2 regions of the Chromobacterium sp. ATCC 53434 genome follow, and region 1 is predicted to be linked to the other one. Evidence: riboswitches for the same ligand, from Rfam matches in the RefSeq annotation. Region 1 holds a riboswitch; the other holds the start of a gene.
What was found. A riboswitch is a leader RNA that binds a small molecule or an ion and turns the genes downstream of it on or off. The one in region 1 is predicted to bind glycine.
Positions count from the first base shown of each region.

Region 2: another riboswitch for glycine. It lies ahead of gcvT (glycine cleavage system aminomethyltransferase GcvT); the one in region 1 lies ahead of CXB49_RS08600 (trimeric intracellular cation channel family protein).

Region 1 is NZ_CP025429.1:1,909,570-1,920,752, reverse strand. It holds gene CXB49_RS08635 (ABC transporter substrate-binding protein) at 1-168, shown strand, start outside; gene CXB49_RS08630 (ABC transporter substrate-binding protein) at 282-1,079, shown strand; gene CXB49_RS08625 (ABC transporter substrate-binding protein) at 1,112-1,903, shown strand; gene CXB49_RS08620 (FMN-dependent NADH-azoreductase) at 1,953-2,561, opposite strand; gene CXB49_RS08615 (LysR substrate-binding domain-containing protein) at 2,668-3,609, shown strand; gene CXB49_RS08610 (GNAT family N-acetyltransferase) at 3,652-4,077, shown strand; gene CXB49_RS08605 (DUF3141 domain-containing protein) at 4,436-6,982, shown strand; glycine riboswitch at 7,056-7,142, shown strand; glycine riboswitch at 7,147-7,244, shown strand; gene CXB49_RS08600 (trimeric intracellular cation channel family protein) at 7,399-8,013, shown strand; gene CXB49_RS08595 (TIGR02117 family protein) at 8,057-8,731, shown strand; gene CXB49_RS08590 (MFS transporter) at 8,853-10,148, shown strand; gene CXB49_RS08585 (hypothetical protein) at 10,206-10,946, opposite strand.
Region 2 is NZ_CP025429.1:939,277-950,459, reverse strand. It holds gene CXB49_RS04440 (ABC transporter substrate-binding protein) at 1-864, opposite strand, end outside; gene CXB49_RS04435 (bifunctional diguanylate cyclase/phosphodiesterase) at 1,066-3,060, opposite strand; gene CXB49_RS04430 (bifunctional 2-polyprenyl-6-hydroxyphenol methylase/3-demethylubiquinol 3-O-methyltransferase UbiG) at 3,303-3,947, opposite strand; gene gcvP (aminomethyl-transferring glycine dehydrogenase) at 4,301-7,153, opposite strand; gene gcvH (glycine cleavage system protein GcvH) at 7,246-7,632, opposite strand; gene gcvT (glycine cleavage system aminomethyltransferase GcvT) at 7,691-8,779, opposite strand; glycine riboswitch at 8,820-8,918, opposite strand; glycine riboswitch at 8,933-9,023, opposite strand; gene CXB49_RS04410 (amino acid permease) at 9,195-10,478, opposite strand; gene gluQRS (tRNA glutamyl-Q(34) synthetase GluQRS) at 10,811-11,183, opposite strand, start outside.

The DNA of each region.
Region 1 (11,183 bases):
ACGGCCGGCGGCGTGGCGCTGAGCAAGAAGCGTTTCCCGGAAGCGGCGGCCGAACTGTGGCATGCGGAACTGAGGAAAATGTCCCGCGACGGCAGCTTGCATGACATTTTCCGCCGCTCGCTGAGCGAGGAAACCACCGACTATCTGCTGCGCCTCCCGGTTCCCTGACGATGGCGGAATCGCCCGACCCCAGGTCCGCGGCGACGATGGGGCGGCTGGAGGGACAGGGAAGCATCGCGCGGGCAAGCCGGCAAAATGCCTTAATGGAGGTGATACACGAAATGCGGCGAAACATCCGGCTCTTGTTTGCCCTGCTGCTCTCCTCGGCCTGCCAGGCCGCAACCAGTCCAGCCTGCCCGCAGGGGGCGCTCAAGATCGGCTTCTACAAGATGGGAGCCGCCTATCGCGACAACCGTGGCTATGACGTCGATCTGGTCCACGAACTGGCGCAACGACTGCGCTGCCCGATCGCCAACGAAACCCAGCTGCCGCGCTTGCGGGCGCTGAAAATGCTGGAAACCGGCCAACTGGATATCGGCACCTCGACCATTCCGACATCCGAACGGCTGGCCTACGCCTGGATTTACCCCTACAACCATAGCAAGAACATGGTATTGCTACACCCCAGCGTCAAGGCGCGCACGCTGGTGGAGCTGGATCGCGACCCGACGCTGCGCTGGGGCGCCATCCGCGGCTACCACCACGGACCGGAACAGGACAGGCTGCTGGCCGATCTCGCGGCGCGGCGCCAATTGGTGACGGCCGACGACGAGGACGATTTGTACAAGATGCTGGCCAATGGCATCGTCACCGCCGCCTTCGCCCAGCCGTTCAGCTATGGCCGCTGGCTGCGCGATCCGCTGCTGGCCCGGCAGATCGTCATCCTGGACCTGTATCCGCAGACCGACATGATCGCCAGCGGCCTGGCGCTGAGCAAGGCGCGCTTCAGCCAGCAGGCGGCCGAACGCTGGCATCGAGAACTGGTAAAGATGTACAAGGACGGCACCCTGTACAGCATTCTGCGCCGCCACTTGAGCGACGGCGCCGTCAAACAGATGCTGCAGCTGCCGATAGAATGACGCCGGCCCGACCGGCATCGCGGGAGAATCCGATGAGATGGCTGGCAGCCTGCGCCTTGCTGTTGTTCCTGCCCGCGGCCCGGGCGGCGCCCAACCCCTGCCCCGTCACGCCGCTGGTGATCGCCTATTACGACTTCGGCGTCGCCTACCACCAGGGCAAGGGCTACGACCCCGACATCATCCACGAGCTCGCCCGGCGGCTGGGCTGCCCGATACAGAGCGAGGCGGACTACCCGCGGCCGCGGGTGCTGAAGCTGCTGGAAATCGGCCAGGCCGACATCGGCGCGTCCACCACCATCACGCCAGAGCGCCAGCGCTATCTGTGGCTGCTGCCCTACCACCACAGCAAGAATATGGTGCTGCTCCACCGCGGCGTGCAGGCGAACACGCTGCAGGAATTGCTGAAGCTGCCGGAGCTGCGCTGGGGCGTGATCCGCGGCTACCGCCACAGCCCCGCCGAAGACAAGTTGCTGGACGAGCTGACCCAGCAGCGGAAGATCGTCGTCGCCTCCAACGAGGACGATCTGTACCACATGGTATGCAATGGCGTGGTCACCGCGGTCTTCGGCCACCCGATCAGCTTCGATCCCTGGCTGCAAAGCCATCAGGCCGGCCAGCAAGTCACGGTGCGGGACTTCTTCCCGGACAGCGAGATCATCGCCGGCGGCATCGCGCTGAGCAAGGTCCGCTTCAGCCAGGAGAGCGCGGCGCTGTGGAACGCCGAGCTGCAGCGCATGTACCGCGACGGCAGCCTGCGGGCGATCATGCGCCGCTACCTGGGCGAGGCCAGCGTCGAACAGTCCTTGAAGCAGCCGCTCGATTAAACGACAAAGGCCCGGCGATGCCGGGCCTTTTTGCCGTCTGGGCGCCGGATTACAGCGCCAGCTTGGCGATGGCTTCCTTGGCCAGATGGATGGACGTCGCGCGCTTGTCCGGGCCCATGCCGATGGCCTCGGCGCGGATGATCTCCACATCGGTCACGCCGAGGAAGCGCAGCACCGTCACCAGGAAGTCCTCCTGGAAATCCAGCAGGCTGCCCTGCTCGCCGCTGTGCACGCCGCCGCGACCGGACACCAGCACCACCTTCTTGTTCGGCACCAGGCCCACCGGACCATTCTCGGTGTACTTGAAGGTGCGCCCGGCGGCGGCCACCCGGTCTATCCAGCTCTTCAGCTGGGTCGGGATGGTGAAGTTGTACATCGGCGCGCCGATCACCAGCACGTCGGCGGCGATGAACTCCTCTATCAGCTGCTCGCTCAGCGCGGACTCGCTGCGCTGCGTCGCGGTCCAGTCCGATTCCGGCGAGAAGCGGGCGCCGACGATCTCGCCGGACAGATGGGCGATCGGGTTGGCTGCCAGATCGCGGTAGATGGTTTCCACATTGGCGTGGCGCTGGCGCAGCGTGTTGGCGACGACGGCGGACAGTTCTCGGGTGACGGAGTTGTCGGCCAGGATGCTGGAGTCGAGATGCAGCAGTTTCATGTCAGTTCTTTCCGTTGTTGGACTGTGATGGAGCAATGATAGGCACGCGCAACAATCCGGACTAGACTGCTAGAATTGGAAACATTGTTCCACTAATGAGACAATCATGCAGGACCTCAACGATCTGCTGTACTTCGCCAAGGTCGTCGAACACGGCGGCTTCATGGCGGCCGGCCGGGTGCTCGGCATTCCGAAGTCGCGGCTGTCCCGACGCGTGGCCGAGCTCGAGGCCCGCCTGGGCGTGCGCCTGCTGCAGCGGACCACGCGCCGGCTGGCGCTGACCGAAATCGGCGGCCAGTATTACCGGCACTGCCAGGCGATGCTGGCCGAGGCCGACGCCGCCGACGAGGCCATTTTGCAAAGCAGCGCCGAACCGCGCGGACTGATACGGGTCAGCTGCCCGGAGTTGCTGTCCAAGACCATGCTCAGCGCCCTGTTGCCGCGCTTCCTGTCCCGCCACCCCCAGGTGCGCGTCGCGCTGGACTCCACCAACCGCCGGGTGGACCTGATCGAGGAAGGCGTCGACGTCGCGATCCGGGTCCGCAACGTGATAGAGGACAGCGCCAGCCTGGTGGTGCGCTGGCTGGGCAAAAGCCGGGTGATCCTGGTGGCCAACCCGGCCTTTCTCGACAGCCACGGCGAACCGCGGACCCCGGAGAGGCTGGCCGCGCTGCCGGCCCTGACGATGAGCCGGCCCGACGGCCGCGGCCAATGGCTGCTGCTGGACAATGTCGGTCAGAGCTACACCATTCACCTGGACGCCCCGCGCCTGATGACCGACGACATGATCGTGCTGCTGGAGGCGGCGATCGCCGGCGCCGGCGTCACCGCCCTGCCCGCCAATGTCTGCCACCAGGCGCTGGCCGACGGCCGCCTGCGCCGCATCCTGCCCGAGTACGACTTCCCCTGGGGCATACTGCACGCCGCCTTTCCGACCCGGCGCGGCCTGTCGCCGGCGGTGCGCGCCTTCATAGACTTCGTCGCGGAAGAGTTGATCAGCGAGGAAATGGCCGGCGACTGGCAGCGCGCCGACATTCGCCCGGCATGACATTTGCTTTGCCCTGTGCTTTCCGCCACTGAAACAAAAGACATGTTCACCCTGCGCCCGCTGACCGAGACCGATTCAATCGAACAACTGACGGCCCTGCTGCATCGCGCCTACGCCGGACTCGCGGCGATGGGCCTGCGCTACACCGCAGTCGACCAGAGCGCGGCCGTCACCCGCCGCCGCATAGCCGACGGACTCTGTCTGCTGGCCTGGCGCGAAGACGCGCTGGTCGGCACCATCACGGTGCACCATCCGAAGCCGGCCTCGTCCTGCCCGCAATTCCGCCAGCCGGACGGCGCGGTGCTGATGCAATTCGGCGTCGATCCCGTCTGGCGAGGCTACGGCCTGGGCTCTCAGCTGATGGACGCCGCCGAGGACTGGGCCCGCCGCCAGGGCTACCGCCGCATCCGCCTCGACACCGCCGAGCCGGCCGCCCATCTGGTGGCGCGCTACGCCAAACGCGGCTAACGCGTCGAGGCGCCGCTGCAATGGCCGGACAAGGCCTACGCCAGCGTGGTGATGGTCAAGGAACTGCAGGCGGCCTCCGCGGCTCGAACCCCCACGCGTGCCGGGGCCAGTTGATGGCTGCGCGCCACAGATCGCCGACAGACCGTTCGCATTTATTGCATCGCAGCAAATAACGAGTACAGTGACGGCCATGGCCTGTCGTCGGCCGGCGGCCCGTTCACGGTCGCCCTTCGGCGGCGTTCGTTTTCCGAAGGTCGTCTACAGGCTGCGCGCGTCTTTTCCTACCGTTCAAGAACAAGGGGTTGCAATGTGGTCGACTGCTGCAGTTCAAGGCGGGAAGCTCCCGTTCCCTCAACCGTTGTTTGATTACTGGCTGGATGCCTGCCAGCGCGGCATCCTGTACTGGGACACGCTGTACCGCCGCGGCGCCACCTATCTGGAGCACTGCGAGAGCGGCAAGCCGCCGGTGCTGGTCTTCGAATACCGGATCATCGTCGACGGCCGCGAGCTGCCCGACCCGGCCAACTACGCGCTGGCCGCCATCAAGCCCCCGGCCGGCAGCCCGGCCACCGACCCGGCCAAGCGCCCCTTCGTCGTCATCGATCCGCGCGCCGGCCACGGCCCGGGCATAGGCGGCTTCAAGATGGACAGCGAGATAGGCGTCGCGCTGCAGCAGGGTCATCCCTGCTATTTCGTGATGTTCTTCCCGCAACCAGTCCCCGGCCAGACCATAGAAAGCGTGACCAAGGCCGAGGGACACTTCCTGAAACGCGTCAACGAACTGCATCCGGACAGCGACGGCAAGCCCTTCGTCATCGGCAACTGCCAGGGCGGCTGGGCGCTGGCGATGCTGGCGGCGGTGGCGCCGGACCTGGTCGGCCCGATACTGCTGGCCGGATCGCCGCTATCGTACTGGGCCGGCGTGCGCGGCAAGAACCCGATGCGCTATGCCGGGGGCCTGAACGGCGGCACCTGGGCCGCCTCGCTGGCCGGCGACCTCGGCAACGGCCATTTCGACGGCGCCCATCTGGTCGAGAATTTCGAAAAGCTGGACCCGGCCAACACGCTGTGGAAGAAGTCGTACAACCTCTACGCCAAGGTGGACACCGAGCCGCAGCGCTACCTGGATTTCGAGCGCTGGTGGGGCGGCCACTACCTGCTGAACAAGGCTGAGATGGAGTGGATCACCCAGAAGCTCTTCGTCGGCAACGAGCTGGTCCACGGCAGGATAGCCAGCCACGACGGCAAGGTGCGGGTGGACATGCGCAACATCCGCTCCCCCATCGTGGTGTTCGCCTCCTGGGGCGACAACATCACGCCGCCGCAGCAGGCGCTGAACTGGATCGCCGACCTGTACGACAGCGTCGACGACATCCGCGACAACGAACAGACCATCGTCTACTGCCTGCACAACAAGGTCGGCCACCTCGGCATCTTCGTGTCCGCCGGCGTCGCCAACAAGGAGCACAGCGAATTCGCCAGCGCGCTGGACCTGATAGACGTGCTGGCGCCGGGGCTGTACGAGGCCGTCATCGATGACATCGCCCCGGACGCGCCGGGCCTGGAATACATCGAGGGGCGCTACATCATCCGCTTCGAGGCGCGCGACGTGCCGGATATCCTGGCGCTGGACGACGGCCGCGACGACGAGCGCGCCTTCGAGGTCGTCAAGCGGGTGTCCGAGATCAACCAGGGCGTATACGACCGCTACCTGTCTCCGGCGGTGCGCGCGCTCAGCAACGAGACCAGCGCCCGCCTGCTGCGCGAATGGCATCCGGCCCGGCTGGAGCGGACGCTGATCTCGCCGAAAAACCCGTGGCTGTGGTGGCTGCCGGATCTGGCCGCCAAGGTGCGCGAGCAACGCCGGCCGATAACCGAAGACAATCCGCTGTGGCGCTGGCAGCAGCAGCTGTCCGACTTCGTCGTTCAATCGCTGGACCACTACCGCGATCTGCGCGACGCCGCCCAGGAACAGCTGTTCCACGCCATCTACGAATCGCCTCAACTGGCGACCCTGGTCGGCGTCACGCCCGCCAGCGAACCGCGCAGCCGGGCCCTGGCCTGGGAAAGCCGCGAACTGGCGCGGCTGAAGCGCGAGGCGCTGGATCCGGGCTTTGAACAAGGCACGCTGGCCGACGGCTTCGTGCGGCTGCTGCTCTATGTCAGCAACGGCGGCGGCGTCGTAGACGAGCGGCCGTTCAACGCGATCCGCCGCGTGATGCGCGACGTGCGACACGAGTATCCGCTGACGCTGATGCAGCTGAAGGACATCGTGCGGCGCCAGGTGGCGCTGGTGCGGCTGGACGCGCCGCGCGCGCTGCGCGGCCTCGCCCTGCTGCTGCCCGATCCGCGCCGCCGCCATCAGGCCTGGCTGCTGGCCCGCGACTTGCTGGCGCTGCGCGGCGCCATCGCGCCCATCCACCAGGCGCGGCTGGACGAAGTCGCCTCGGCGCTGGCGCTGCAGACGCCGGCAGCCGCGCCGCCGACAAGCCAGGAGACGGCACCTCCGACGGCCTCCCCGGGCAAGGCGCCGGCCAAGACCGTCAAGCCGGCGAGCCGGCGCAAGGCCGCGGCCAAACCCGCCAAAGCGCAAGCGACATCGGGCGGAAGCGCGGCCAAGGCCGTCAAACCGGCGAGTTCGGCCAAGACGACAGCTGCCAAGCCCGCCGTCTCCGGCAAGGCGCCGGCGGCATCCGACGGCGCCGCGGTCAAGGCGGCCAAACCGGCGACTGGAGCCGTCAAGCCTACGGTCGGGCGCAAGAGCGCCGCCAAGACCGCCGGCGACGCCCAGCCCAAAGCGGCGGCGGCCAAGCCGGCGGCGCCCCGCAAGGGGCCGGCCAAGGTCAATGGCCGCACGCCCGACGGCGCGGCCCAGTCCGTCGCCGGCGAGCCGGACAAGCACTGAAGCCGCTGGGCCGGGGCGACCCGGCCCAGCCCTGCCCGGCATTGACGACTTAAATAGCAAAAGCTAATATGGCCGGCTAACTGCGGGAGAGAGGGGCGCAGCCCCCGCCGAAGACGCAAGCTCCCATAATCGCTCAGGCAAGCCGTACCGCAGTGTTTCATTGAATCAAGCCGATTGGAGAGAGGCTGCCCCGAGCAGCCCACCGAAGGGGCAAGTGGCCGCCGGCCATGCAACTCTCAGGTAAAAGGACAAGGGGAGAGGCTGTTCCGTAGCCCGGAATCCACCCAGGAGTCTGCCTTGTCCCGCGCACCCGCCCCGCGGCGCGCCGGGCTTTTGCCCGCGCCCGGCCCGCAGCCGATTTTCCGCCCCGCCAAGCCGGCGGCGCCCGCAACCGCCATCCGCAAGGACGCCCCGTCATGCTGACCCTGATCTACCTGATCGCCATCACCGCGGAAGCGATGACCGGCGCGCTGGCGGCCGGCCGCCGCCACATGGACATCTTCGGCGTCACCGTCATCGCCTTCCTGACCGCGCTGGGCGGCGGCACCGTGCGCGACATCGTGCTGGGCCGCTACCCGATAGGCTGGACCCAGCACCCGGAATACGTGCTGTTGGTGGTGGCCAGCGGCATCGCCGCCGTGCTGATCTCGCGCTATATGCGCCACCTGAACCGGTTGTTCCTGATCCTGGACGCGTTCGGCCTGGTGGCGTTCACCATCATAGGCTGCGACGTCGCCCTCGGCATGCATTACCACCCGGTCATCGTGGTGATGGCCGGCATGATCACCGGCATCGCCGGCGGCATTCTGCGCGACGTGCTGTGCAACCGCGTCCCCATCGTGTTCCGGCGCGAACTGTACGCCAGCGTGTCGCTGCTGGTGGCCGGGCTGTATCTCGGTCTGAACTGGCTGGGCGCGCAGCACGAATGGAACGTCGTCGCCAGCTTCGCCTTCGGCCTGGCGCTGCGAATGACCGCGCTGTGGCGCGAATGGCGGCTGCCGGTGTTCGCCTACCGCCACGACAACCACTGAACCGGTCTTGCCGCCGGTCCGGCGCCGATGCCATGATGGCCGGATGACGCCCTTTCTTCGCGCACTGGGGCGCGGCGCGGCCATCGCCGCCGCCCTGCCCGCCTGCTATCTGCTGGCCGCCCTGATCCTGGGCCTGCTGCCGGCCAACCGCGACGCGCGCCCCGCCGCCGCCGGCGTGCCGGTGTATCTGGACAGCAACGGCGTGCACACCAGCCTGGTCCTGCCGGCGCAAACCGCCGCCGCCGACTGGAAAGCGCAGTTCCCGCCCGAGCGGCTCCGGCGGTCCGACCGCTTCGGCGGCGCGCCCTATGTCGCCATAGGCTGGGGCAGCCGCGCCTTCTACCTGGAAACGCGGAACTGGTCCGACCTGACCCCGGGCAAGACGCTCGCCGCGCTGGCCTATGATCGTTCCGTGCTGCACGTGGAATACCTGTGGCAAGCACCGGCAAACGCCGGCCTGCTGCTGCTGGCGCCGGACCAATACGCGCGCCTCGCCGATTTCGTCCGCCGCAGCGCGGCGACCGATGCCGCCGGCCTCCCCCGCTGGCTGCCCGGCCGCCATTACGACGACAACGACGCCTTCTACCAGGCCATGGGCCGCTACACGCCTATCCAAACCTGCAACCAGTGGGTCCGCGACGCGCTGGACGCGGCCGGCGCGCGCACGGCGCTGTGGGCGCCGTTCAGCCAGCCGCTGTTCTGGCATATCGGCCACTGAGCCCCATCGCTCTCGATTTGCCCCGCATGCCGGGCAACACATAAACCAATAATGCTATTATCATATAAAATAGTGAAGTAAAAATCCGCCCGATGGCGGCCAACCCAGAACAGGAGCCGCCATGAGCAAGCCGCTGGCTGTCGCCGCCCCCTCTCCCCTCATCCGCCCCGCGTCCCCGCGCCGCACCTTGATTGCCGTCGCGCTGGGCAACTGGCTGGAACTGTACGACTTCACTGTGTTCAGCTTCTTCGCCATGCTGATAGGCAAGCTGTACTTCCCATCCGACAGCGAGTACGGCTCACTGCTGATGGCGCTGGCCACCTTCGGCATCGGCTTCGTGGTGCGCCCGTTGGGCGGCCTGGCGATAGGCCGCATCGCCGATCGCTCGGGCCGCAAGCCGGCGCTGACGCTGACCATCTGGCTGATGGCCGCCGGCACCGCGCTGATCGGCCTCGCCCCCACCCATGCCGACATCGGCGTGGCGGCGCCGCTGCTGATCGTCGCCGGACGCCTGCTGCAGGGTTTCGCCGCCGGCGGCGAGATCGGCGCCTCGACCAGCTATCTGATGGAGTTCGCCCCGAAAAGCCGGCGCGGCTTCATGGTCAGCTGGCAGACCGCCACCCAGGGCGCCGCGGTGCTGGTCGGCGCCGCCAGCGGCGCGCTGCTGACCGCGCTGCTGACCGTCGACGCGCTGGAAAGCTGGGGCTGGCGGCTGCCGTTTCTGTTCGGCCTGCTGATCGGTCCGCTCGGACTGTATATCCGCGGCCAGCTAGACGAGACCCATCGTCCCGAAGCCAGCCGCCAGCCCGGCCTGCTGCGGCTGGCGAGCAAACACCGGCGCACGCTGCTGCTAGGCAGCATGCTGGTGATGGGCATGTCGGCCAATACCTATGTGATCGCCAACTACATGCCGTCCTATCTGAGCAAGGTGCTGCACATGCCCCCATCATCCGCGCTGCTCAGCGGCTGCGCCGCCGGCCTGATGATGTTGCTGGCGTCGCCGCCCGCCGGCTGGCTGGCCGACCGCCTGCGCCGCCGCAAACCGTTGCTGCTGGCCGTCAACACCTTGTTGCTGTTGCTGACCCTGCCCTGTTTCGCCCTGCTGCTGGGCGAGCCGACCCTGCGCAACGCGCTGCTGCTGGCGACGCTGCTGACCACCATCCTCGCGCTGGGCTGCCCGGCCGGCTTCCTGCTGGTGATGGAGGCCCTGCCCCGCCATGGCCGAGCCACCGGGCTGGCCGTGGTCTACGCCTGCGGCGTCACCGTGTTCGGCGGTTTCGCCCAGTTCATCGTCACCTGGCTGATCAGCGTCAGCGGCGATCCGCTGGCGCCGGCCTGGTACGCGATGGCTTGCACCGGCCTCAGCCTGCTGGCGCTAATATTGTTCCACGAACGCCCGGCCGCCGAAGCCGACTGAGTCCGGCCCAAGCAAAACGGCCGCTCAGGGAGCGGCCGTCCTGTCCCCGCCGCGCCGTTATTTCGGCAGCTGGCTCCAGGGCACGGTGACGTTCTGCCCGGACTGGCCGTAGAAGGTCACCGTCTGCTTGACTTCATCGACGGTGATCTTCCACAGGTAACGCCCGCCCTTCAATTCCTGCTCGACATATTTGCCGGTCGACGGCTGGTAACCCACCAGGCCGAAGGAATACCGGTTGTCGATATAGGAGTACGCCCAGTAATTCAGGCCGTTGTAGTTGACGATATTGCAGGTGCTGCTTTCTCCGTCCGGCGTCGGCGAGTTCGGCCCTGTCATGAAGGCCACCTTCAGGCCGGATGGAATCGGCGGATGGGTGCTGACCTGCACCGTCTCGACCACCGGCGCCGACTGCCCGACCGTGATCGGAATGCCGGCGCCGGACCCGGCGCCCTCGGTATACCAGACCACGCCGTTGCCGGCGCCTCCGCTGCCGGCATGCTGGGCGCCGCCGTTGACGTTGAAAGCGAAACTCCACGGCCCGCCCCAGTTGATGCCCACCGCCATCACCTCATAGTCGCCGGCCGGCAGATTGACCGAATAGGTGCTGTTCAGCGGTCCGTTGACGCCGTTCTGCACCGCCGGCTCGACGTAGTTGCCGGTTCCGATGTTGACATTCACGTTGACCGCATTGCCGCTGCCGCTCTGGATATGGGCCAGCTGGTAGCTGGCGCCCCATTGATAGGCGATGATGTACAGCTCGTTGTCGCTGGCCGTGATGCGCAGGGTATTCGAAGACATGAGTTCCTCCCAAGCCGGAACAGGCCTGAACCGGATCCGGACATATCAAAAGAAAATCGGGACGAGACTGCCGGGGACGGAAAGCCGCTGCGGCGCGTCGGCGCCATGCGGTCCCGCTCGGGGAAGTATTCGAGCATGCTTGCATGCCTAGCTGTTTTATATGCCGCCGCCGTGGAAAATCATTCCGAACAAATACCTAGAGCGAACAATACGCTCATGAATCGATAAAAGGTTCCC
Region 2 (11,183 bases), 970 kb from region 1:
CAGCGCGACAAAGGCAGTCATGAAGGCCGGCGTGCTCAACAGCTGCAGCCTGGCATCGGACTTGGCGGCCTGCACGTCCTGCGGCTTAGGCGACAGCGCGATCTGGCATTCGCCGGCCCGCAGCTTCTGCAATCTGACGCTGGAGTCCGGCGTGATCGCGTAAATCAACCCGGACACCTTGGGCTTGCCGCCGAAATATGAGGCATTGGGCAGGTAGCGCACCAGCGCGTCCTTGGCGAAGCTCTTGAACACGAAGGGACCGGTGCCGATGGGCTTGCTGTTGAGGTCGGCCGTCCTGCCCGCCGCCAGCAGCTGCGCCGCGTATTCGGCGGAATAGATCGAGGCAAAGCCCATCGTCAGGCTGGACAGGAAAGTGGCTTCCGGATAATTGAGCTCGAAGCGCACCGTCTGCGCGTCCAGCTTGCGCACCGCCTTGATCAGCTTCGGAAACTGCATCGCCTGCGCATGCGGATAACCGGAGGGCGCCGTCTTGTACCAGGGATGCTCGGGATTCAGCATGCGCTCGAAGCTGAACACCACGTCGTCGGCGTTCAGCTTGCGCGTCGGCTTGAAATAATCGGTATTGTGAAAAGCGGCGTCGGCGCGCAGATGGAAGGTATAGCTCAAGCCGTCGGCGCCGACATCCCAGCTGCGCGCCAGGCTGGGCCGCAGCTTGCCGCTGGCGGCATCGTACTCGACCAGCCGGTTCATCAGCACGTCGGCCGAGGCATTGGTGGTGACCAGCGAGTTGTACTGCACCACGTCGAAGCCTTCCGGATTGGCGTCGGTGCAGACGGTCAGCGGCCTGGCGACGGCGGCCAGCGGCAGCAAGGCCGCCAGCAGGGCGAGACGCGGAATCTTCATGGTTTTCTCCTTGCGGCGCGCGGCGGCGATGCCGTGCGCATGAACCGCCCTAGGGTAAGCCAACAGCGGGATAAAAACCACGACTTAATCCACATATTGATATAAGAGCCTGTTCACGATCCTTTTGCGGCATCGGCGGTCTTCTGCCGGTTGCCGGGCGCGGAAAGCAGCCCCTTCCGAGGCCGCCGCCGGATCGCGCTCTCACAGCAATAATTGCGCAAACGCCGCCGCCGGCAGGGCCGGGCTGCACAGGAAGCCCTGATATTCCTGGCAGCCTCGCGCGGCCAGCCACTGCAGCTGCCGCGGCGTCTCCACGCCTTCCGCCACCATGTTCAGACCCATCATCCGGCACAGCGTGGTGATCAGCTCGGCGATCGCCGGTTTCTCGTCGAGATCGGCGATGAACGATCGGTCTATCTTCAAGGAGGTCAGCGGGTAGCGCTGCAGATAGGCCAGGTTGGAATAGCCTGTGCCGAAGTCGTCGACCGCGATGCGCACGCCCTGGTCGCGCAAGGCCTGCAGCGTGCGCATGGTCTGCTCGTCGTGACCCAGCAACACCGACTCGGTGATCTCCAGTTCCAGCCGCTCGGGCTGGCAGCCGCTGTCGGCGATGACCTGGGCCACCAGCGCCGGCAGCGCCGGATCGACGAACTGGCAGGCAGACAGATTGACCGACACCGTCAGGTCCAGGCCGCGCTCCCGCCACGATCGCTGCTGTCGCGCCGCCTGCAGCAGAATCTGCCGCCCCAGCTCCAGAATCATGCCGCAGTCTTCGCACAAGGACACGAAGGTATCCGGCATCAGCAAGCCGCGCTGCGGATGCTGCCAGCGCGCCAGCGCCTCCGCCCCGACCACCTGGCCGCTGGCGACATTGACCCTGGGCTGGAAATGGGCGATGAACTCCCCCCGCTCCAGGCCGCGGCGGATGTCGTGCTCCAGCGCCAGCTGCGCCTGGCTGCGCGCCTCCAGCGCCGGCGTGAAGAACACCAGGTTGTTGCGTCCGGCATCCTTGGCGGCATACATCGCCAGATCGGCGTGCCGCATCATCTGCTCGATATCGAGCGCGCCATCGCCGCACAGGCTGACGCCTATCGACGCCGACACGCTGACATCCATGCCGCCCAGCCGCACAGGCATGCCCAGGCTTTGCAGGATTCGGCGCCCCAACTCCTGGGCCCGGGCCTCGGCTTGAGGCGCCGCCAGCATCACCAGGAATTCGTCGCCGCCCAGTCGCGCCACCTTGTCGTCGTGACCGAGCAGCTGCGTCAGCCGGCCGCTCATGCGGATCAGCAATTCGTCGCCGCTGGCGTGGCCCAGCGAATCGTTGACGTTCTTGAAGCGATCCAGGTCGATGAACATCAGCGCCACTTCGCGGCCATTGCGCCGGGCCTGCTGCAGATAAGGCAGGCATTCGCTGCGGATGCCGTTGCGATTGGGCAGGCCGGTCAGCACATCGTGGTTGGCCAGGAAGCTGGCGCGCGCCTCGGCATGCTTCAGATCGGTGATGTCCACCTCGCTGACCAAGAGCGCGTCCTGGCCCGAAATCGCGTCGCGGCAGGCGCGCGCGGCGATCTCGTGCCAGCGCGTGCCCAGCCGGGTCTGCACCTGGGCCAGACGGCGCGCCTCTCCGGCGGCGACCACGCCCTGTTTCAACGCCTGCCAGTCGGCGTCGTGAAGAAAACGGCCGCGCCAATCCTCCGCCGCGTGCGCCACCTTGGCCCGCGCCGACGGATTGCGGTATAGCGCCCGTCCGGCGCCGTCGTACAAGGTGATCAGCGTCGAGGTGTGCATCAGCGCCTCGGCGCTGCGCAGCGTGGCCGGATCGGCGCTCAGCGTGTTCTGCGCCTCGCAGAACATCATCATCCGGCCATCAACGCGGATGCCGCGGAACGCCACTTTCAGCAGTTGCGGCAATCCATTGGGATACAATGTCCAGCTTTCGGTGAACACGGCGTTGTCGCGCTCGAAATCCTGCTGGTACTGACCCAGCCGCTGAGCCACCGACACCGACATGTCCGCCGCCATGTCGCGGGTGCGCAGCTCGGCCAGACTGTCCGCACCCCACAGCTGCAGCGCGGCGCCATTGGCCCAGAACACTCGCTTGTGATCGATATCGAACACCCATACCGGCAAGCTGAGGGCTTCCAGCATTTCCAGTTTGTCTCCCTGCCAGGAGATCACTTTATTGTTCGGCATGCTTGCCGCTAACCTTTTATTTATCCATCAAAAAATGCTGATCGTCGCTTTTCGGCGGCAGCGGCCATTGTAGCAAGCAAATCGCGTCCGCCAGTGGATTTCGACGCATAGGCGCCGCGGCGGCGGTCCATCGAAATAGTTCGCTTACGAACCGTTTAGACCGTTTAAAGCGTCGGCTATCGCATTCGGCAATAAAAAAAGCGGAGCGCCCCGCGCCCCGCCTTTTCCTGTGTCGGACTGTCTCAGACGGCCCGCAACTGGTCGTTGCGGCCAAACAACCTGGCGATGCCGTGATAGTGCGGCAGGCCGTGCCCGACATCCAGCGCATACTCTTCCTGGTAGGCCAGCAGCGCCAACGACGAGAATTGCTGGCGCAATTCGTCCGGCCGGTAGTAATGGCGGACGTAGGCGGCGGTCTCGCTGGCTTGTCCGCCGTCGACGATGCAACCGGGGTCATTGACCATGAAAACCGACACGAACAGATAACCGCCCGGCACCAGCCCATCCATCATCGCCTGCGCCAGCCGATGGCCGGACGCCTCGTCCAGATGATCGAGCGAGGTATTGGCGACAATGACCTGATAGCGCCGCGGCTCGATTTCCAGATTGGCCAGATTGACCACCTTGGCGCTGACGTCGAGCCGGCGTTCGCCCGCCTGCGCGCTCAGCCGCTCCACCGCCTCCGAAGATTCGTCGACGCCGCACATCGAGAAACCGCAGGAAGCCAGGTACAGCGCATTGCGTCCCTGCCCGCAACCCAGGTCCAGCCCGGGTCCGGTGCCCTTCACACCATACTTCTCCAGATAATGCACCAGGAACGGAGACGGCTTGTCTCCATAGAAAGAACCGTTATTGCGATAGTATCCGTCAAAATCTGCAGCACCCATCTCGCTTGCCCCTGCTTTGCCTGCCTGCCAAAACCGGTACCCGCCGACGATGATGCCGAGCCGACTAAGTACCACCACTTATCTAAGTAGTAGTCAGCTTAGGACATTGTGACAATGTTGATATTTTTAAGAAGGCCAAATTTATGCAGATGCTGGCTATCCAGGCTGCCAAATGCGGGAAAGAGGCTAAGTATTAATACCTATCTCGATAGGGAGTTAAGTATTAATACTTATCCAATTTGGAAATAACAATATGCCGTCACGCCCGGCATCGGCCCCGCTATCGATGGCCGGCGCCTGCGGCAAAAAAAACGCCCCGCAGGCTATGCGGGGCGCGGTGTCGCCGACACAGCTTACTGGTAAGCGTCCATGCCGGGGCAACTGCACACCACGTTGCGGTCGCCATAGACATCGTCGATGCGGTTCACGCTCGGCCAGAACTTGTTCTCCAGCACATAGGGCAGCGGGAACAGACCCTGCTCGCGGCTGTACGGACGACTCCAGTCGCCAGCGATGTCGGCCTTGCTGTGCGGCGCGTTGCAGAGCGGGTTGTTGTCCGCCGGCCACGCGCCGTCCTGCACCTGGGCGATCTCGGCGCGAATGGCCGCCATCGCGGCGATGAAGCGGTCCAGCTCGGCCTTGGGCTCCGATTCGGTCGGCTCTATCATCAGCGTGCCCGGCACCGGGAAGCTCATCGTCGGCGCGTGGAAGCCATAGTCCATCAGACGCTTGGCCACATCGACTTCGGTCACGCCGGAAGCCGCCTTCAGCGGGCGCAGATCGATGATGCACTCATGCGCGACGCGGCCATTGGCGCCGGTGTACAGCACCGGGAAGTGCTCGGCCAGACGGGTGGCCAGGTAGTTGGCCGACAACAGCGCGTTCTCGGTGGCCTGCTTCATGCCCTCGGCGCCCATCATCGCGATATACATATAGGAGATCGGCAGGATGGATGCGGAGCCGAACGGCGCGGCGGACACCGCGGTCTGGCCTTCCACCGCGCCCGGCACCGGCGCCACCACATGGTTGGCGATGAACGGCGCCAAATGGGCCTTCAGGCCGATCGGGCCCATGCCGGGGCCGCCGCCGCCGTGCGGGATGCAGAAGGTCTTGTGCAGATTCATGTGCGACACGTCGGCGCCGATGTCGGCCGGACGGGTCAGGCCCACCTGGGCGTTCAGGTTGGCGCCGTCCATGTAGACCTGGCCGCCGTGCGCGTGGACGATCTCGCAGATCTCTTTGATGCCCTGCTCGAACACGCCGTGGGTGGATGGATAGGTGATCATCAGCGCCGCCAGATTGGCGGCGTGCTGCTCGGCCTTGGCCTTCAGATCGGCGACGTCGACGTTGCCGGCGTCGTCGCACTTCACCACCACCACCTGCATATTCATCATCTGCGCGGTGGCCGGATTGGTGCCGTGCGCCGATTGCGGGATCAGGCAGATGTCGCGGTGCCCCTCTCCGCGCGACTCGTGGTAACGGCTGATCGCCAGCAGGCCGGCGTACTCGCCCTGGGCGCCGGAGTTCGGCTGCATCGAGATCGCATCGAAGCCGGTGATCGCCTTCAACTGCGTCTGCAGACCCTCGATCAGCTGCAGATAGCCGACCGTCTGCTCGCGCGGCGCGAACGGGTGCATATTGGCGAATTCCGGCCAGGTGATCGGAATCATCTCGCTGGTGGCGTTCAGCTTCATCGTGCAGCTGCCCAGCGAGATCATCGAGTGGTTCATCGCCAGATCGCGGTTTTCCAGCTTCTTCATATAGCGCAGCATCTCGTGCTCGCTATGGTGGGTGTTGAACACCGGGTGGCTCAGGATGGCCGATTCGCGCTTGAGCGCTGCCGGAATCGCGTCCTGGGCGGCGGCGTCAAGCTGGGCCAGGTCGGCCGGCTTGCCGGTGAACAGCTCGATCAGCCGGGACAGGTCGGCTTCGGTGGCCGCTTCGTGGAAGGCCACGCCCAACACGGTCTTGCCGGCGCGGCGCAGATTGTAGCCGGCGGCCAGCGCGGCGGCGTAGATGGCGTCGGCCTTGGCCGCGTCCACCTGCACGGTGTCGAAGAAGCGGTCGAAGACCAGCTTGCCGCCTGCTTCCTTCACCGCGTGGGCGAAGATCGCCGCCAGACGGTGGATGCGGGCGGCGATGCGCTTGACGCCCTCTGCGCCGTGGTAGACGGCGTACAGGCCGGCGATATTCGCCAACAATACCTGGCTGGTACAGATGTTGGAGTTGGCCTTCTCGCGGCGGATGTGCTGTTCGCGGGTCTGCAGCGCCATCCGCAGCGCGGTCTTGCCCTTGGCGTCGATGGACACGCCGATGATGCGGCCCGGCGCCGAGCGCTTCATCTCGTCGCGGAACGCGAAGTAGGCGGCGTGCGGACCGCCGAAGCCCATCGGCACGCCGAAGCGCTGGGTATTGCCCAGCGCGATGTCGGCGCCCATCTCGGCCGGCGACTTCAGCGCCACCAGCGCCATCACGTCGGCGGCGACGGCGACGACGCCGCCCTTGGCCTTGATCGCGGCGATGTGCGGAGTCAGATCGATCAGGTCGCCGGCCTCGCCCGGATACTGGAACAGCGCGCCGAAATAGTCGCCGTTGCCGGCCTCCTCCGGGTGGCCCGACACCAGCTCGAAACCGAAGTACTTGGCGCGGGTCTTCATCACGTCCAGCGTCTGCGGCAGCACGCGGCTGTCGACGAAGAAGCTGACGGATTTGGACTTGGACACGCGTTTCGCCATCGCCATCGCCTCGGCGGCGGCGGTGGCCTCGTCCAGCAAGGACGCGTTGGCCATTTCCAGGCCGGTCAGGTCTATCACCATCTGCTGGAAGTTCAACAACGCCTCCAGCCGGCCCTGGGCGATCTCAGCCTGGTACGGCGTGTAAGCGGTATACCAGCCCGGGTTTTCCAGCACATTGCGCAGGATGACGGTGGGCGTCAGCACCGGGTAGTAACCCAGGCCGATAAAGGATTTGTTGACGATGTTCTTGGACGCCACGGCCTTCAGCGCGGCCAGCGCCTCGGCTTCCGGCTGCGGCGCCGGCAGGTCCAGCCGGCGGTTCAGGCGGATGTCGGCCGGCAGCGTCTGGTCGACCAGCGCGTCTATCGACGGCACGCCGACGGCGGCCAGCATCTCGGCGCGCTCGGCGTCTGACGGCCCGATGTGGCGGGCGATGAATTCGTGGCGATTGAAGAGTTCGGAGAGCGACATGCTTGGGACTTTCTTCGTTGCGGCGGCCTAGACGAGGCCGCGCCGGAAAAAACAACGCCCCGGCGTCTTGCGACGGCGGGGCGGTCAGGCTATCAGGCGCCGATTTCCTTGGCGTAGGCGGCGGCGTCCATCAGGCCGTCGAGATCCGCGGCCTTGGCCGGCTTGATCCTGAAGAACCAGCCGTCGCCGTACGGGTCGGTGTTGGCCAGTTCCGGCTCGCCTTCCAGCTCCTCGTTGACGGCCAGCACTTCGCCTGCGATCGGACAGTAGACGTCGGAAGCGGCCTTCACCGACTCCACCACGCCGGCCTGCTCATCGCGGGCCAGCACGGCGCCGACCTTGGGCAGCTCGACGAAGACGATGTCGCCCAGCAGCTGCTGCGCGTGCTCGGTGATGCCGACGGTGACGGAGCCGTCGGCTTCCAGGCGCAGCCATTCGTGGCTGTCGACGTATTTCAGTTCGGCGGGGATATTGCTCATCTCGGTTTTCTCCAGTCCTAGCTATGATCGGGATGGCGGCGCCTCGGCGCCGGCCGGTTTATTCGAATACTTTCTTGCCGTTGCGCACGAAAGGCATCTTGACCACGCGGACATCGGTCAGCGCGCCGCGCAGGTCCACCTGGGCGGTGGCGCCGGTGGCGGCCGGCACGCGGGCGATGGCGATCGAGTGTTTCAGCGTCGGCGAGAAGGTGCCGCTGGTGATCACGCCTTCGCCCACGCCATCCACCACCACCTTCAGGCCCTCGCGCAGCACGCCGCGGCCTTCCAGCACCAGGCCCACCTGCTTCATCTTCACGCCGGCGGCCTTCTGAGCTTCCAGCGCCTCTCGGCCGTTGAACTTGCGCTCGGCCGGCTCCCAGGCGATGGTCCAGCCCATGCCGGCTTCCAGCGGCGACACGGTCTCGTCCATGTCGTGGCCGTACAGATTCATGCCGGCCTCCAGGCGCAGCGTGTCGCGCGCGCCCAGGCCGATGGGCGCGACGCCGGCGGCTTGCAATTGATTGAAGAAGGAAATGGCCTGATCGGCCGGCACCATGATTTCCAGGCCGTCCTCGCCGGTGTAGCCGGTGCGGGCATAGAACCATTCGCCCTGCGGCAGGCCCTGGAACACTTTCAGCGCGCCGATGGCGTCGGCCAGTTCCGGTTTGACGGCACAGACTTTTTCAATGGCCCGGGGACCCTGCACCGCCAGCATCGCCAGATCGCGGCGCACTTTCAGCGCCACGTCGAGGCCGGCCTTCTGGCCCTCCATCCAGGCCAGGTCCTTGTCGGTGGTGCCGGCGTTGACCACCATGCGGTAGCCATAGGACGTCAGATAAACGATCAGGTCGTCGACGACGGTACCTTCCGGGGTCAGCATGCCGGAATACAGCGCCTTGCCCTCGAAGCCGAGCTTGGCCACGTCGTTGGAGATCAGTTTTTGCAGCCAGGATTTGGCGTCGGAGCCGGTGATGTCGACCACCGTCATATGGGAAACGTCGAACATGCCGGCGTCGCTGCGGACGATTTCGTGTTCTTTCAGCTGGGAACCGTAGTGGATGGGCATTTCCCAACCGGCGAAATCAACCATCTTGGCGCCGGCGGCGAGGTGGGCTTCAAACAGCGGAGTACGTTTCGGAGCCGTCATGGCGCGCGTCCTTCGAGAAAAGTGTGGATAGCCTCATCAACCACACCCCTCTGTCCCGGCACCTGAGATTTTCCGGCCGTATAAGCCGTTAGCCCCTTCGGTGGGCGCCGTGGCGGCGCCGCTCTCCAGATTGCGCGAACCGGCTGCCGCCGGCCCGATGATACAGTCCTTTTGCCTGAGCGATTGCGGGTGCGCTTGCGCCTTCGGCGGCGGCCAGCAAGCCGCTCTCTCCTGTATGATTCGGCGATTATGGTGGCAGTCGCGCAGGCTTGGCAAGCCGTTATTATTTCTACTTAAAACGATATGAGAAAATGTTTTTCAAGGAAAAAATACGCTCAAAATTTACATTCGAAATCATTCGAAAACGAAAAAAGCACAGCATAAAAGCTGTGCTTTTTTTGGCTCGCTACCACGGCTAGCCCGCCGCGTGCCGCTCCTTCAACTGCCAGACATAGATAGGCAGGCCCAGCAGCAAGAGCAGCATGCCCCACATCACGATGTCGGCGCCGGAGCCGTACAGCGCCCACAGCGAGTAGACGAAGCCGATGCCGGCGAAGAAACCGGGCGCCACGAAATCGCGCGCGGAGAACTCCTTGCCGCGCATCAGCATGATGGCGATCAGCGCCATCGAGCAGAAGGCGTACGGCAGCAGCGTGGTGGCGGTGGCCAACAGGATGATGAATTCGAAGATCTTGACGCCGCTGTCGCCGCCGGCGTACTTCATCGCCATCAGCACGGTGACCAGGCCGCTGGACAGCAAGAGGCCGAAGATGGGCACGCCGGCCGCGTTGCGCTGGCCGAAACGGCTGGGGAACAGGCCGTCCTTGGCCGCCGCCGCCGGCACATGCGCCTGCATCAGGCTCCAGCCGTTCAGCGCGCCGAAGCAGGACACCACCGCGCCGAAGCCGACCGCCCAATAGCCCCAGTCGCCCCACATCAGCCGCGCGGCGTCGGCGAACGGTGCCTGGGAGGCCGCCAGCACGTCGGCCGGCATCAAGCCCATCAACGATACCGTGGACAGGATGTAGAGCACGGTGGCCAGCAGCGTGCCGATCACGGTGGCGCGCGGGATGGTCTTCTCCGGTTCCACCACGTCGCCGGCCGGCACCGAGGCCGACTCCAGTCCCAGGAAGGCCCACAGCGTCAGCGCCATCGTCGCCGACAGCGAGGACAGCAGCGGCTTGTGGTGCGGATTGAACGCCAGATTGTCCGGCTGGAAATGGAAGAAGCCGATAAAGGTGACCGCCGCCAGCGGCAGCAATTTCAGCAATGTGGTCACCACCGCGACCATGCCGGAGCTGCGCGCGCCGCGGCTGTTGATCCAGGTGACGATCCAGATCAGGCCGATGGCGACGGCGCCGGCCAGCGGCTCGTCATGGCCCAGCGCCGGAAAGAAGACCTGCATATAACTGGTGGCGGCCACGGCCAGCGCGGCATTGCCGGCCCACAGCGCGATCCAGTAGCCCCAGGCTATCCAGAAACCGGCGAAATCGCCGAAGCCGGCGTGAATGTAGGCGTACGGACCGCCTTCGCGCGGCAGGATGGCCGACAGGCGGGCAAACACCAGCGCCAGGCAGATGGCGCCGCCGGAGGTCAAGAGCCAGCCCAGCATCGATACGCCGCCGAACGGCGCCAGCGAAGCCGGCAGCAAAAACACGCCGGAACCTATCATATTGCCCACTACCAGGGCGGTGCACATCCAGACTCCGAGCGAGCCTTTATTGTGGGTGGAACGGTTTTCGCTCAAACCTGATTCTCCGTCGCGAACGAAAGCATCGCGCGCCAGGCGGCCGGGCCTGGCGTCAAACATGCGGGAAGTGGCAAACAGCGCCAGCCGGCTCGCGCCGCTGGCTTCACGATAGACGAAACCGGAACATCCGGCCGGCCGGCGGCGCTTGGCGCCTGCTGCCGCGTCGAAAAAAAGGGCGCATTAAAACACAGTTTTGACGTAAAAACATGTCGCATCGGCGATTTTTTTTAAAAAAAATCGTGCGGCGCCAGCAACTTATGCCATTCAGCTTGCGGATGGAATCAATCGGACGCCGCCAGCAGCGGACCGCGCGGCACGCGGGACAGCGACCAGTTGGCGACGGCCCAGCGCCACAGCTCGGCCAGATCGCCGCACTCGGCCGGCGGCGCGTGCCCCAGCCGCGCCAGCGCGCCGCGCAGGCAGCGCGCGGCGTCGTCTACGCCTATCGCCGGCGCCAGCGTCTGCTTGGACAGTTTTTCGCCGGCGGCATTGGTCAGCACCGGCAGATGGCAATAGCCCGGCGCTTCCCGGCCCAGCGCGTCGTAGACGGCGAGCTGCCTCGGCGTCGACACCAGAAGGTCGGCGCCGCGGACGATGTCGGTGACGCCCTGCTCGGCGTCGTCGACCACCACCGCCAGCTGATAGGCCCAGAAG